DNA from 2 places in the Methylocystis sp. S23 genome. Region 1 is predicted to be linked to the other one. Evidence: riboswitches for the same ligand, from Rfam matches in the RefSeq annotation. Region 1 holds a riboswitch; the other holds the start of a gene.

The links. A riboswitch is a leader RNA that binds a small molecule or an ion and turns the genes downstream of it on or off. The one in region 1 is predicted to bind thiamine pyrophosphate.
Region 2: it holds a riboswitch for thiamine pyrophosphate, as region 1 does, so the genes downstream of both, thiC (phosphomethylpyrimidine synthase ThiC) here and ACV7JP_RS08880 (FAD-dependent oxidoreductase) in region 1, are expected to answer to the same signal.

What each region holds. Positions count from the first base shown of each region.
Region 1 covers NZ_CM134185.1:1,786,083-1,793,943, forward strand. The annotation lists gene ACV7JP_RS08850 (PilZ domain-containing protein) at 1-426, shown strand, start outside; gene ACV7JP_RS08855 (VOC family protein) at 482-874, opposite strand; gene ACV7JP_RS08860 (SDR family oxidoreductase) at 864-1,778, opposite strand; gene ACV7JP_RS08865 (thiamine phosphate synthase) at 1,789-3,153, opposite strand; gene ACV7JP_RS08870 (thiazole synthase) at 3,319-4,110, opposite strand; gene thiS (sulfur carrier protein ThiS) at 4,122-4,319, opposite strand; gene ACV7JP_RS08880 (FAD-dependent oxidoreductase) at 4,288-5,298, opposite strand; TPP riboswitch at 5,315-5,442, opposite strand; gene ACV7JP_RS08885 (hypothetical protein) at 5,606-6,172, shown strand; gene ACV7JP_RS08890 (cell division protein ZapA) at 6,263-6,646, opposite strand; gene ACV7JP_RS08895 (DUF4164 family protein) at 6,650-6,973, opposite strand; gene gap (type I glyceraldehyde-3-phosphate dehydrogenase) at 7,353-7,861, shown strand, end outside.
Region 2 covers NZ_CM134185.1:3,367,543-3,375,403, forward strand. The annotation lists gene ACV7JP_RS16540 (alpha-ketoglutarate-dependent dioxygenase AlkB family protein) at 1-107, opposite strand, end outside; gene ACV7JP_RS16545 (2,3-bisphosphoglycerate-dependent phosphoglycerate mutase) at 138-764, opposite strand; gene dapB (4-hydroxy-tetrahydrodipicolinate reductase) at 781-1,596, opposite strand; gene mog (molybdopterin adenylyltransferase) at 1,748-2,290, opposite strand; gene ACV7JP_RS16560 (septal ring lytic transglycosylase RlpA family protein) at 2,634-3,137, shown strand; gene ACV7JP_RS16565 (hypothetical protein) at 3,565-3,777, opposite strand; gene thiC (phosphomethylpyrimidine synthase ThiC) at 4,284-6,110, opposite strand; TPP riboswitch at 6,375-6,469, opposite strand; gene ACV7JP_RS16575 (hypothetical protein) at 6,653-6,979, shown strand; gene ACV7JP_RS16580 (cation-translocating P-type ATPase) at 7,137-7,861, shown strand, end outside.

The sequences.
Region 1 (7,861 bases):
AAAGTCGTTCTCTATCTCAACGAGCTCGGGCGCCTCGCCGGCGCCGTGACGGGCAAGACGGAAGCCGGCTTCGAGATGAGCCTTCAGTTGTCGCCGAGGCGGCGGGACAGGCTGGCCGACCAGCTCGCCTGGTACGCCGATCGTTCGACGCTGAGCGTCGAAGACCGCCGGCGCCACGATCGCATCGTGCCGCTAATGGACCTGACCGTGCTTCGCCTCATGCGCGGCGACGAGCATATTGTGCGCATCCGCAGCCTGTCGCTCTCCGGCGTCGCGATCGAGACGGACCACATCATTCCGCTCGGCGCCGAAGTGGTGGTCGGAAATACGCCGGCGAAAGTGGTGCGCATAGCGGAAGACGGCGTGGCCTGCGAATTCGTCAAGCACTTCCGCCCCGGCGAGATCGACGAGACGACGCGTCTTTGACGCCTCGCGAAACGGCATGAAAAGCGCGGGCGCCGGACGACGCCGCGCTCCCGCCTTACATCGGCTTCGGCGTCATCCAGGCGACGACCGCGCCGCCGGGCTCGGCAAGCACGGCCATGCGGCCGACGCCGGGAATGTCGAAGGCCTCCTTGCAGATTTTCGCGCCGGCCGCGACGGCCTTCTTCAATCGCGCGTCAATATCGTCGACGGCGATATAGGTCAGCCAATGTTCGGGCACGCCGTCGAATTGCGGGCCGGTCATCTCGAACATGCCGCCGACGCGCGCGTCGCCTGACAGGATGATCCAATAGGTCATGTCCGGCATGGGCATGGCCTCGAAGCGCCAGCCGAGCGAATCCGCGTAGAATTTCTGGGCGCGGGGGATGTCGCGTACGGCGAGCTCGCTCCAGCACACGACGCCGTGGGCCATCTGCGGTTCATTCGTCATCTTGTCCTCCTTTCGGGGCGGTCGCCAGAAGCTTCCGGCGAAGCGCCGAGAAGCCCAGGCGATAATCGGTCAGCCAATCGACGAGCCGCATGGGCGTCAGGCCGGGCAGCGTCCAGCCAAGAAGCCTGTTCTTCATGACCGGCATGCGCAGCGGCGCCCGCGGCGCGGTCAAGGCGCGCAGCACGGCGTCGGCGACGATCTCGGGTCCCGGCGCCGCGCGTCCTTCCCCGACGGCCCATTGCTGCATGCGCCGCGCGGCGGGCCCGTAAATCGTGTCGTCGAAATGGGCGAAGTCCGCGCTTTCGGCCTTGTCCCAGATCGGCGTCGCGATCATGCCGGGCTCGATCAGCACGACGTCGATCCCATAGACCCTCAACTCCCGGCGCAGCGCGTCGGACATGCCTTCCAACGCGAATTTGGAGGCGTTGTAGGCGCCGAGAAACGGCGAGGCGAAACGGCCGGCGACCGAGCTCATCATGACGATGCGCCCAGGCGCAGCCGCCTGCGGCTCCCGCGCGCCGAGAAGCGGCGCGAAGGCCTGCGTCACCTGCAATTGCCCGACGAGATTGATCTCCAATTGCCGGCGCAGATCGGCGATGGGGAGATGCAAGAGCGGCCCCGGCACGGCGACGCCGGCATTGTTGACGAGCCCCGCAAGCGTCGCGCCGTCAAGCCGCGCCTCGACTTGCCGCGCGCCTTCGGCGACGGCTTCGGCGTCGGTCACGTCGAAGCGGAGCGGCGCGAAGTCGGCGCCGAAGCGCGCCTTCAGGCGCTCGGCGTCCGCCGCCTTGCGGACGGAGCCGAAGACGAAGAAGCCGGCCTGAACGAGAGACGCGGCGCAGGCGGCGCCGATGCCGGTGGAGGCGCCGGTGACGACCACGGCGCGTTTCGATTTCCGGGTCATCCGCAATACCTCAAAGCGAAAGGAGGCGACTCAATGCGTCAATTGTAGACGCGTCGGCGCGGCCGTCGACCCGCATTCGGCGAAAATGCCGCTGGAAGGCCGCGACCGATGTGACCGTATCCTCGTCATAAACGCCGGTCTCGGCGATCTTGTAGCCGAAATGCGCGAGTTGGCTCTGCAGGCGGGAAACGGCGTCGCCGGCCATGTCGCGTTCGAGCGTCGCGTCGTCGCCCGGCGGCAAGGGCGCGACATGGCGGCCGACGCCCGCGCGCGCGAGCGCCTCCCAGGGAAAGAATTCGCCCGGATCGATCTTGCGGCGCGGCGCGATGTCGGAATGGGCGAGCACGCGTTCGGGCGCGATCCTGCGACGCTCGCAAATGTCGCGGGAGAGCGCGATCACCGATTCGATTTGCGGGGCAGGGAAGGGATGCGGGTCGATATGGCCGGGATGAACGATCTCGACGCCGATCGAGGCGGAATTCATATCCGTTTCGCCGGCCCAATAGCTCACGCCCGCATGCCAAGCGCGCCGCTCCTCGGGCACGAGCTGCAGCACGCGCCCGCTTTCCTCGACGAAATAATGCGCAGAGACCTCGCGGATCGGCGAACATAGGAGCTCGAGCGCGCCTTCCGCCGTCGGCATGCCGGTATAGTGCAGAACGAGCGCGGAGACGGGCTTGGCGCGGGGCCCGTGATTTGGAGAGGGAAAGACCTTCGCGCCGGCGTAATCGGGCGTGAAGCCGCGCGTGAGCTGCGGCGATTCGCGCCATGGCGCGGTCGCCGTCACCCATTCCACCGTGCGCGCCTCGGGATCGGCGGCGCGCAAAATGTCGGTGACGACGCAGGCGCCGTCGGCGCCCGCCGCGAGCGCCAGACAGGCGCGGGCCGGCGTCAGTCCGCCAATGGCGACGAGCGGAACGTCGCCGATTCGCTTTTTCCAGCGCGCCAGCTTTTCGAGCCCCTGCGGGGCGAATTTCATTTCCTTCAGCAGCGTCGGCCAGACAGGCCCGAGCGCCACGTAATCGGGCGATAGCGACAATGCGCGCTCCAGCTCGGCGTCGTCGTGAGTCGAGACGCCGAGACGTAGGCCATGTCGGCGGATGGCGGCGATGTCCGCGCCATCGAGATCGTCCTGGCCGAGATGCACGAAATCGCATCCCGCCTCGATCGCGAGCTTCCAGTAATCATTGACGACAAGCTGCGCGCCCGCCGCCCGGCAGAGATCGCGCGCGCGGGCGATCTCGTCGCGCAGTTCGGATTCCGGCCTGTCCTTCACGCGCAATTGCACGAGCTTGACGCCGAGCGGCAAGAGTCGAGTCAGCCAGTCGGCGCGGTCGACGATGAGGTAGAAAGGGTCGAGACTCAGTGTCGGCATGGGCGGGGTCTACCCTTTTTGGCGGGATTTTGCGACACCGCGTTCCATGAGAAACGAACGCGAATTGGAACGGTCTTCGGAAGATGACGGAAGGCGCGGTCGCATTCGCGATCCGCTTCGTTGCGACGAGTCCGCGACGTTCGCCTTTCAGCGATCCGCGGAGCCCTAACCGATCGCGTCGAAGGGCCGCCCGATCATGGGCGTCGAGGGCTCCGCCATGTCGCGTGGGGTCATGGGCCTTGCGAGATGCGCAAGCCGCCCAGCTTCGACCGCGAGACCGAAGGCGCGCGCCATGGCGACGGGATCGCCGGCGCGCGAGATCGCGGTGTTGAGCAGCACGGCGTCGTAGCCCATCTCCATCACTTCGGCGGCGTGCGACGGCGCGCCCAGGCCGGCGTCGACGACGAGGGGCGTATTCGGGAAATGCGCGCGCAGCGCCCGGAGCGCGAAACGGTTGTTGACGCCGCGCCCTGAGCCGATCGGCGCCGCCCAGGGCATGAGCAGCTTGCAGCCGGCGTCGAGCAGCTTCTCGGCGACGACGAGATCGTCGGTCGTATAGGGAAAGACCTGGAAGCCGTCGGCGGCGAGCGCCTTCGCCGCCTCGACCAAGCCGAAGACGTCGGGCTGCAGCGTGTCTTCCTCGCCGATGACCTCGAGCTTGATCCAGTCCGTCTCGAACACTTCGCGCGCCATCCGCGCCGTCGCGATCGCCTCCTTGGCGGTGCGGCAGCCGGCCGTGTTGGGCAGCACCCGCACGCCCATGTCGCGCACGAGATTCCAGAAGCTTTCGCCCGCCCGCGATCCGCCGGCCTCGCGGCGGAGCGAGACGGTCACGATCTCGCAACCCGAGGCGCGGATCGATTCGGCGAGGATGGCGGGCGAGGGATAGCGCGCGGTGCCGAGCAGAAGGCGCGAGCGCAGCGCGGCCCCATAAAGAGCCAGCAGATCCCCGGGCATGTCGTGCGCGTTCACCCGCCCTGCCTCGGCGTCACGATTTCCACGGCGTCGCCCTCCTGCAGCACGGCCTTGTCCCGGTCCTTGTCGCGCACGAATTCCTGGTTGAGGGCCGTGCCGACCTTCTGGTCGTCATAGCCCAGCTCGCGCAACAAAGCCTCCAGCGTGGTGGATTCCACCTCACGCGGACGCCCGTTCACTTGAATCCGCATCCATGACCTCCGGGAAGTAGGCGCCGCCGAGAACGACCTCGGCGGCCCGCCGCGCCAGCGCCGGGGCAAGCAGGAAACCGTGCCTATAGAGCCCATTAATATAGATCGTCCGGCCGCGCTGGGTAAGGCGCGGCAGATTGTCGGGGAAGGCGGGGCGCAAATCCGAGCCCGTCTCGACGATCTCGGCCTCGGCGAAGGCTGGATGAATGGCGAAGGCGGAGTTGACGAGCTCCACCACCGAGCGCGCCGTGACCCGCGCGCGCTCCTCATTCTCGATCATGGTCGCGCCGACCATGAAAAGCCCTTCCCCGCGCGGCGTGATATAGACCGGGCGGCGGGGATGCAGCATGCGGACGGGGCGGGACAGCGAAATCTCCTCGCTGCGCAAAATGAGCATCTCGCCCTTGACGCCCCGCAGCTTCGCCAGCGCGTCCCGGGCGGCGAAGCCGCGGCAGTCGATCGTCCAGTCGGGGACGGTCGTCAGGCTCTCGGCTTTGGCGCCAAAATGCTGCGCAACATTTTGCATCGCGGCGAGACGGTCGGCGAGGGCCCGCAAGGCCGCGCGCGGATCGAGATGGGCCTCCTGCGGGAAATAGAGCGCCTCCTCGAAGCGCCCGGAAAGGTCCGGCTCCAGCGCCGCGACGCCCGCCGCGTCGAGCCGCTCGAAATGGCTGGTGCGGCGGGCGAAGTCGGCAAGCTCGGCGCGCTCGCGCGGCGCCGGGACGACGAGGCTTCCCGCGACCGTCGCGACCGGGACCTCGCGCGTCCAGAAATCCAGCGCCTCCCGCCCGAGTTCGGCGACGAGCGGCTCGGCGCTCTCCAATTCGCACCAGGGCGCGATCATGCCGCCGGCGTAGCGCGAGCAGCCCTGGCCGGGCGCGCCGTTGCGCTCGACGAGCTCGACCTCCGCCCCGGCGCGCGCCAGCGCATGAGCGGCGCAGAGTCCGGCGACGCCGGCGCCGATCACGCGGGCGAACATGACGCTTCCCTTATGGAAAGAAGATTGGACACCATCCCTCCGCCAGCATTGAACTGGATCAGGTTCGAAGGGTCGCCGCGCCCGGCGTCGCGCGACGCCTCTGCAGCCTCTCAGCCCCCTGGCGGGGCTCCCCCGGCGCGGGGAGAGTCGCGCGAAACGGGCCTCCGCGTCAAGCGCCGCGGCGGCGCCGAATGACGGTTGTGTGGCGGGAAGCAGGCTTGCAAGACAGGCGGCGATGGCCCACTTTCAGCACAACGACAATGCGCGCGAGCGTGCAAAAAGCCGCGCCTATCCGGGAGAGAAATAGATGTTCCTCAGCCTCCGCGCGGCGCTCGCCGCGAGCCTCGTCGCTGGCGCAATCGGCCTCGCCGCGCCCGCAGGGGCCGCCAAGCTCGGCCCCTATTTCCCGATCCCGAACGGCTTCAACCTCAACGGAATCGCCCGCGACTCGCTCCTCGCCATCCAGTCGAGCTGGCTGAGGAACGGCCTCGACAATCTCGAAAAGGCCAAGAAGGAGGCGGACGCCGCGCTGGAAAGCGCCAAGGCCGGCGCGCCGGATCAGGCCGCCGCGGCGGAGGCGAAGGTCAAGGATCTCGACAGGTTGATCGAGGACGCCAAGGCCGAGATCGCCCTCGCGACCGACGCCTCGCCCGACCATGCCGTCCAGAAGGCGCGCAAGGACAAGCTCCTCGGCAATGTCAACCAGTGGATCAACGAGCTGGAGCGCATGGCCACCGAGCAGATGAAGATCGCCATCATGTCCGACGGCGGCGTGGCCATGACCGCCGAGAAGCTCAACCACCAATATTCGACCTTCGCCGACGACCTCCAGAAGGCCAAGCGCGACGCCAGCGTCGAGAATTGGGGGAAGTAAGCCTGTAATAAAGGATAACCCCGTCATTGCTTCGCTTCGCTCGCAATGACGTCTCTGGGCGGACGCGCCGCCTTTACCGGCGGCTCCCCCTTAAAGGGGAAAATCGTCCTTCACCGCGGGCTTCTGCAGCTCCGTATTGAGCTCCTCGATCCGCCGCGCCGCGTCCTCCACCGCATGGGCGACGCGCTCTTCCAGAGCGGCCGCCGCCTTCTTCACCGAGTCCAGCTCCGCGCGCAGCGCCGCATTGTCCATCTCCATCGCCTGCGCCTTGCCGCGCGCGTCGGTCGCCTCGTCGGCGATGGCGAGGGCCGCCATCACCACGATGCGCTGCTCGCCGATCTCCTTGAAACCGTCCTTCATCGCGAGGATCTTGCCCTCGACATAGCGGGCGAGCTGTTCGAGGCGCGGCTCCTCGCCGTCGTCGCAGGAGAGGCGGTAGGTGCGCCCGGCGATGGAGACGATGACGGCGGCCATGGACTACTCTCCCTGCCGCACGGCCGAGACCGCCGCTCCGAGGGCCGCCGCGACCCCGGCTCCCGCCCCGTCGAGCCGGCGCAGCACCTCGTCGCGGGCCTTCTCCAACGCGCTGACGCGGGCGAGCGCGGCGTCGAGATCGAGCGCGAGGCGCCCCCGGTCGTCCTGCATGATGGCGAGCTCCTCCTCGAGCTCCGCGCTGGAAAGATCGTCCTCGAGCTTCAGGGCGACCGTGCGTTCGAGCTGGTCCAGCGCCGTCTTGAGGCGGGAAAGCGCCGCATCGAGCTTATCGGCGGGCTGATCGGCGGGCTTTTCGGAATATGTCATCGCCGGGCGGCGCCCTATTTCTCACGGCGGAAGAGGTGGCGGCGGCGAGCGCCGATTCGCCGTAACGCGTTGGTAGCATGAATCGGGCAAATCCCAAGGCGGCGCCCGACTTCCCTGGAAGCCGCGCGGCGGGGCGACGCGTTGACAGAGGGGCGCGAGGTGCTATCACACCCTCGCCTCGAAGCTGGGGCGCGCCGCGAGAAAGCAGACAATGGCCTTTCGCGGGAGGCGCGCCCTAACGCTTTGAAATCGATCACGCTGCGATCGGGCGGCTCCGCCCCATCGCCGCGTGATCTTAAGGCCCGGCGCGCGGCGCGCAGACGCCGCCGGGCGAAAGCCGCCTTTCTCGCAAAGCCGGCGGCGAAAAGGAGATTTCCAAATGACCGTCAGAGTGGCCATCAACGGCTTCGGGCGTATCGGCCGCAACGTCCTCCGCTTCATCGTCGAATCCGGCCGCGCCGATCTCGAGGTCGTGGCCATCAACGACCTGGGCCCGGTCGAGACCAACGCCCATCTGCTGCGCTATGATTCGGTCCATGGCCGCTTCCCTCACGAAGTGAAGGTCGAGGGCGACACGATCAATGTCGGCCGCGGCCCGATCAAGGTCACCGCCATCAAGAACCCGGCCGAGCTGCCTTACAAGGATCTCGGCGTCGACGTCGCGCTGGAATGCACCGGCCTCTTCACGGCGCGCGACAAGGCGAAGCTGTTGCTCGAGGCCGGCGCCAAGCGCGTGCTCGTCTCCGCCCCCGGCGACGGGGCGGACCTCACGGTCGTCTATGGCGTCAACCACGACAAGCTGACCCGGGATCACCTGATCGTCTCCAACGCCTCCTGCACGACGAACTGCCTCGCGCCGGTCGCCAAGGTCCTCAACGACGCCATCGG
Region 2 (7,861 bases), 1.6 Mb from region 1:
AGCGGCGCCCGCGCGATGACGGCCGCGATCTCGCGCGCGAGCCGCTCCTGCCCGGCGGCGTCGAGGAAGCGGAGATGGTGAAAGGCGCCGGGCGCGATTTCGGGCATAGGCCTTATCTATCCCGCCCGCGCCCGGAATCAGTGCTCCAGCACGGTCTTCGAGGCGACGGTCGAATCGGCGTTGAGCTTGTAGATGATCGGCACGCCGGTCGCGAGCTCGAGCGTCGTCACCGCCTCGGGCGACATCTGCTCCAGCACCATGCAGAGCGCGCGCAGGGAATTGCCATGCGCCGCGACGAGCACGCGCTCGCCGCGCATAACAGGCGGCAGGATACGCTGCACGTAAAAGGGCACGACGCGCGCGACCGTGTCCTTGAGGCTCTCGCCGCCGGGCGGCGGCACGTCATAGGAGCGGCGCCACAGGCGCACCTGCTCCTCCCCCCATTTCTCGCGCGCCTCGTCCTTGTTGAGGCCGGAGAGATCGCCGTAATGGCGCTCGTTCAGCGCGCGGTCCTTGACGGTCGGCACATTGGATTGGCCGAGCTCCTCGAAGATGAGCTCCAGCGTATGCTGCGCGCGCAGCAGCGCCGAGGTGAAGCCGATGCTGAACAGAAGGTCGAGCTTCCTAAGTTCTCGCCCGGCGCGGCGCGCCTCCTCGACGCCTTCAGGCGTGAGATCCGGGTTTTTCCAGCCTGTGAAAAGATTCTTGGCGTTCCATTCGCTCTGGCCGTGCCGGACAAGGACGAGTGTGCGGTGCATGCTCATGAAGGTCTCGCAGAACTCAGGCGCCGGTAAGGCCCAGCACATCGGCCATGGAATAGAGTCCGGGCTCCTTGCCGCGGGTCCAGATCGCCGCGGCGATGGCGCCGCGCGCAAAAATCCCGCGATCCTCCGCACGGTGCGAAAATTCGATTCGCTCGCCCATTCCGGCGAAGATCGCCGTATGGTCGCCGACGACCGTGCCGCCGCGCAGCGCCGCGAAGCCGATCTCCCCGGCCTTGCGCGGTCCGGTGACGCCGTCTCGGCCGCGCGCGCTGTGCCCGGCGAGGTCGATGCCCCTGCCCCTCGCGACCGCCTCGCCGAGAAGCAGCGCCGTGCCCGACGGGGCGTCGACCTTCATTTTGTGATGCATCTCGACGATCTCGGCGTCCCAGGCCGGGCCGAGCGCCCTTGCGGCCTTCTCGATGAGGACCGCCAGCAGATTGACGCCGAGACTCATATTGCCCGAGCGCACGATCGCGGTCGCGCGGGCGGCGTCGGCGAGGGCCGCGAGATCCTCGGATGCGAGGCCGGTCGTGCCGACGACATGCGGCACCCGCGCCCGCGCGGCGGCGCGCGCCATGGCCACCGTCGCGGCCGGGCTCGAAAAATCGATGATGGCGTCGGCCTGGGCCAAAGCGGCTTCGACGTCGCTCGTCACCGGCACGCCGTTCGGCCCCTGCCCGAAGGCGGCGCCGCTGTCGGCGCCGATCGACGGCGCCCCCTCGCTCTCCAGCGCCGCGACGAGCCGCACGCCCAGCGTATCGGGGATGGTCTGCGTCAGCATACGGCCCATACGGCCCGCCGCGCCCACCACGACCAGACGCAAATCGCTCATCCTTCAAGCCCTCGCCTGCGGCAATTTACCGGATGCGCGAATGGGCGACTCGGGCCTTCTGACGCGCACCTCCCTATACAGACGGGAAGACGTTAAGAGAAGCCTTCCGATTGTCGCAAGGCGGATTCCCGGCACCCGCCCGAACGGGTGGCTATTTCCCTGGTCGAAAGGCCTTTACCCGCGTGGGGTCGGTCTCGATATAGGCGGCCCCGATCAGGTCGAGGCAATAAGGCACTGCGGGCATGACGGCGTTCAGGCACAGCTCGATCGCGGCGGGCTTGCCGGGCAGATTGACGACGAGGCATTTGCCGCGATGCGCCGCGACCTGCCGCGACAGGATCGCCGTCGGCGTCTGCGAAAGCGAAACCTGGCGCATCAGCTCCCCGAAGCCCGGCAGCTCGCGAGGGCAAGCCGCGAGCGTCGCCTCCGGCGTGAGGTCGCGCGGGCTCGGCCCCGTGCCGCCGGTCGTCACCACGAGGTCGCAGCCGATCGTGTCGGCCAGCTCGATCAGCGTGTCGCGCACGCTCTCGAATCCGTCCGGAATGATCCGCCGCTCGATGCGGAAGGGGGTCGTCAGCACGGCGGCGAGATAGGCCTCGATCGCCGGGCCGCTCTCATCCTTGTAGACCCCTGCGCTGGCGCGGTCGGAGGCGGTGACGACGCCGATGACGGCGGGGCGGTGGGTGTCGGTCATGTCGATGTCTCCCATCGCCTTTTGGCGCCTCGCGGCGAATTTGTCAGCCGGCTGGCGCCGGCGGCCGGGACCTTCCCGAAAATCCGCAAAGACTCGGGGGTTTTAAAGAAATCACGCTCAGGATTAGTATGAATATTCATCTGATCTCCGCCGGATCGGCGAGCCAATTACGCCGCGACAAAAAAGAATAATTATAAATTGCGCATGTACATATTTTGCCTCAATCGCTCTCTAATAGGCCGATCCTCACTTCGATCGCGCCGCATCTGGTGGAATGAGGAGCATCTTCTTCGATGCGTCTCATTTTTCACTGCGGCGCACCCCATGAGGAGTTCGGTACAGAATGAAGCGTGTCTCTGCTGTGTTTGTCGTGCTTGGCCTGACGACCGTCCCCGCCGCTGCGAAGGACATCCTTTCCAACCTGTTCGGCGGCTCCGGCGCGCGGCAATCACAGCAAATGCAATCCGCGCGGCGGCATGGGCGTCTCAGCCATGTCGACGGCGCGAACGAGGCGGCGAGCCAGGCAATGCCCGAGGGCGCGCGCTCCTTCGTCGCCAGCGCGTCCTATTATGGCGGCGGACCGCGCCGGTTCGAGCCCAACAGCCACACGGCGAGCGGCGAGAGATTCAATCAATGGGGCCTGACCGCCGCCCATCGCACGCTGCCCCTGGGGACGCGCCTACTGGTGTCGCGGGGCGGCCGCTCGGTCGTGGTCCGCGTCAACGATCGCGGTCCCGCGGCCTGGACCGGCCGCAGCCTCGATCTCTCGCGCGGCGCGGCGTCGCGCATCGGCCTGATCTCCAGCGGCTCGGGCGCGGTGCGCGTGCAGGTGCTCGGCCGCAGTTGAACGGCCGGCCCCGCGCCCGGCGGCCTCGCCGGGCGCGGGGCCCTCCGGGCAAATATTATCCTTCGCCGCCAGGTTCCCGCCCCGAGTGGTCTAGTCGATTTTCCGGATTTTGGCTCCCAATATTTTGTCGACGCTGGCTCTTTGCATATTGCCCAAGCAAATTACAGTCCCTCCTGCAGGTAGCGATAGATGAACGCCTGGAGGAACGCGATGGTTCAACACGGACGCAGCTCTCTCATGAAAGCGCTTGCGTATATCGCCGGCGGATTGGGGTTTTTTCTGGTCGTCATGCATCAGGCCTCCCAGATGTTCAGATGATCCTGGAATAGGCTGCGCGCCGTGACGAAACGGCCAAATAGAGAGCGCGCCCGGCCCCAAGCAAAGGCCGGGCGTGATTTCCTGGCTGTTCAGACGCTGTCCGAGCGTCTCAGACGAACATGCCGAAAATGCCCGAGAGGATCGTGAAAACGATCACGGTCGCCGTGACGATGCCGACATCCGTCGTGCCCCAGAGCGCGAGGATGAGGCCCAGCACCGCGCCGGCCGCCGCGCAGATGACGACGTTGGGCGTAATGGCGAAGTCGAAGTTGCGCATGCCCGTATATTTGTCCTTGGGCAGATTGGACTCATGATCCGCCATGACGTTTCCTCCTTCTTGTCGCGCCGGCGCCTCGCCATGGAGGGTCACGCCGTTCCGCCCAGGGAGACAGCCGGATTGTCGTCAAAATGGGGGCGTTCTTCGCCAAAGGAAGGGAAAGGCGCTTGTCCCTCGCGGCATGGCTCGTGGCGGCCGCCGCCGATCCGTAATGGTTCGAGGCGTTCCGATGCGCCAAAGGCGTGACCGGGAATCTGGCGGGCCGCGCAATTACGTGAATGTGCTCAGGGCGATCGGGTGAGGGTTTCCTCATCCTGAGGAGCGAGCGAAGCTCGCGTCTCGAAGGACGAGGAAACCTTCATTTCCCGAAATCTGGAACTCGCCCTCGCGCTTCGAGACGCCGCCTTCGGCGGCCCCTCATGCTTCGAGACGGCTCCTGCGGGGCCTCCTCAGCATGAGGGCGAGGATGCCCGCCCGGCGGCCTTCGAGCGCCGACCTCCCCGTAAAGGGGAGGCATGGGCGGCTAGCCTCCGGGGATTCCTCCAACCAAATCACCCGCTCACATAAATCTCCGCGCCCTTCTCGATAAATTCTTCCGCCTTCTCCGCCATGCCCTTCTCGCGCTCGGCGATCTGCGCGGCCTCCTTGCGCAGATCCTGCGTGATCTGCATGGAGCAAAATTTCGGGCCGCACATGGAGCAGAAATGCGCGAGCTTGTGCGCTTCCTTGGGCATGGTCTCGTCGTGATATTCGCGCGCCGTGTCGGGATCGAGGCCGATCTCGAACTGGTCGCTCCAGCGGAAGTCGAAGCGCGCGCGGCTCATGGCGTCGTCGCGTTCGCGCGCCGCCGGATGGCCCTTGGCGAGGTCGGCGGCGTGAGCGGCGATGCGGTAGGTGATGACGCCCGTCTTGACGTCGTCGCGATCCGGCAGGCCGAGATGCTCCTTGGGCGTGACATAACAGAGCATGGCCGTGCCGAACCAGCCGATCATCGCCGCGCCGATGCCTGACGTGATGTGGTCGTAGCCCGGCGCGATGTCGGTGACGAGCGGTCCGAGCGTATAGAAAGGCGCCTCGCCGCAGGCCTTGAGCTGCTTGTCCATATTGGCCTTGATCTTGTGCATCGGCACGTGGCCGGGGCCTTCGATCATGACCTGGCAGCCCTTGTCCCAGGCGATCTTGGTCAGTTCGCCGAGCGTCTCCAGCTCCGCGAATTGCGCGGCGTCGTTGGCGTCGGCGTTGGAGCCGGGGCGCAATCCGTCGCCGAGCGAGAAGGAGACGTCGTAGCGGCGCATGATGTCGCAGATTTCGTCGAAGCGCTCATAGAGGAAGCTCTCCTTGTGCTTGGAGAGGCACCAGCGCGCCATGATCGAGCCGCCGCGCGAGACGATGCCCGTCACGCGGCTCGCCGTCAGCGGCACATAGGCCAGGCGCACGCCGGCGTGGATGGTGAAGTAATCGACCCCCTGCTCGGCCTGCTCGAGCAACGTGTCCTTGAAGACTTCCCAGTCGAGCTTGAGCGCGTCGCCGCCGACCTTCTCCAGCGCCTGATAGATCGGCACGGTGCCGATCGGCACGCTCGAATTACGGATGATCCAGTCGCGAATATTGTGGATGTTTCGGCCGGTCGAGAGGTCCATGACCGTGTCGGCGCCCCAGCGCGAGGCCCAGACCATTTTCTCCACTTCCTCGGCGACGGACGAGGTCACGGCGGAGTTGCCGATATTGGCGTTGACCTTCACGAGGAAGTTGCGGCCGATGACGACCGGCTCCAGCTCCGGGTGATTGACGTTCGCCGGGATGATGGCGCGGCCGCGCGCGACCTCGTCGCGCACGAATTCCGGCGTGACGAATTCCGGGATCGCCGCGCCGAAGCTCTCGCCCTCGGCGATGCGCTCCCTGGCGGCGTCCGGCGCGCGCGCGCGGCAGAGATTCTCGCGATGCGCCACATAGATCATCTCTTCCGTGACGATCCCGGCGCGCGCGAATTCGAGCTGTGTGACGGGCGCGGCGCCCGCGGCGCGGTAAAGCTTTCGCTCCGCCGGGCACGGGGGAACCAGGCGCTCGCCCTCGGCGAAGCCGTTGTCTTCGGGCTTCACCGCGCGGCCCTGATAGGTCTCGAGGCCCGCGCGCGTCGCGAGCCAGGGCCGCGCCGCCGGCAGGCCGGCCGAGAGGTCCGGCGTGAAATTCTCGCAGCTATAGGGGCCGGACGAGTCGTAGACGCGCAGCGGCGGCTCGCCGCTGGAAGGATCGAGCGCGATTTCCCGATAGGGCGCGCGAATGTCCGGGCGGCCCTCGGGCGACGAATAGACCTTGCGCGACCTGCCGATGGGGCCGGTGGTGACGCTGAGCGGCGTGCGTTTGTCGTGGACGTTCATGGTCGCGCTTCCCTCTGGATCGCGCTCCTTCAAGAGGAGCGGATGTGGCTTGCGTCAGCCAGAATTCGCAGTGTGGACCCCCACCCCGGCCCTCCCCCTTGCAAGGGGAGGGAGCAAAAGCGCCGCCGCCCGTAATCCCCTCCCCCTGCAAGGGGGAGGGTCAGGGAGGGGGTCCCCGCCCGAGATCAGCGACGTCGCCTCCCGGCTGACGCAACTCTTATTGGATCACGCCAGCGAAGCGCAGAAGGGGGATTACGGGCGCAAGCGTCCCTGCCCTGGCATTCCCTCCGCCGGCATGACCCGGATCAGGTTCGACGGGTGCTTCTCAGCCGCGACAAGCGGCGCCCCTCGCCATTGCGTGAAAACTAGTCGCTCGGGCGCGCGCCGGCAAGCGGTCCGGGCGGGCGGCCTCGGGCGCGGCGGCCGGATCATGTGCGAGGGGGCGTGATCGGACTGTCACAATTGTTTTTTGAAACTGTGCTTTGGACCTCAGCCAGAGCGCAAAGCTCGCAAGTCTCGCATCCACACATAGAGCGCCAGCCATGAAAAAGCTCCTGTTCGTCCTCGCGATTCTCCCCTCATTCGCCTATGCGGCCGACGACGCCGTCGATTGCGCCAAGAAGGACGGCGCCGTCAAATGCGAGGTCAAGAAGGACAAGGTCGTCGTCGACGCCATCATGGTGAATGGCGGCGAGTGCCCGGTCGCCGACTCCGACAAGGTCCTGCATCACGCCTACAATAAGGGCGACAAGTTCACCGTCCCCGCGAAAAGCGCTTACCCGCTGCCGGGCTTCGACGATTGCGGCTATGTGCGCGCCGTGACGATCAAGACCCACGACGGCAAGAAGAAGACCTTCGAGGCGCTGTAATCCGTCCGGACGTCCGCCGTTCTCCCCAAGGGGCGCTTGCGAGGCAGGCGCCCTTTTCATTTATCTGCGGACTTTCTCCTGACCGCCTCTTCCGCGATTGGGCGATTCCGCAGCGTGATCTAGAGTGGCTGTCATCCGATCCGGCGATACGGGCAGAATGACGCAACCTTCTCTCTCTGGTCTCTCATCCGACGAAGCCGCTCGGCGGCTTGCCGAATATGGCGCCAACGCGCCGCCGCAGCCCAAGCCGCTCGGCGTCTTCAGCATCGTGCTGCGCACGCTGAAAGAGCCGATGTTCTTCCTGCTCGCCGCGGCGGCCGCCCTCTATCTTTTCGTCGGCGATCTCGGCGAGGGCCTGTTCATGGTCGCCGGCGCGAGCGCGTCCATTGCGCTCGTCGTCGTTCAGGAATTCCGCAGCGAGCGGGCGCTGCAGGCTTTGCAGAGGCTTGCGGAGCCCATGGCGCATGTCCTGCGCGACGGCGCGGAGCGGCGCATCCCGGCGCGCGATCTCGTGCCGGGCGACGTCCTGCTTCTCGGCGAAGGCCAGCGAATCCCCGCCGACGCCATGCTGCTTTCAGGCGACGCGCTTGTCGTCGACGAGTCGATCCTCACCGGCGAATCCGCGCCGGTCGCCAAGAGGCTCGCCGGCGAGGGGGCCGACGCCGCCTTCCCCGAGCCCGGCGGCGACGACACGCCTTTCCTCTACGCCGGCTCCATGATCGTGCGCGGCTCGGGAGTCGCGCGCGTCCGGCGCACCGGGCCGCGCACGGCCGTCGGCGGCCTCGGCGCGTCGCTCGCCGCGATCCAGGGCGAGCCGAGCCCGCTGCAGAAGCGCACGGGAGAGCTCGTCGCCAGGCTCGGCTTGTTCGCGCTTCTTTTCTG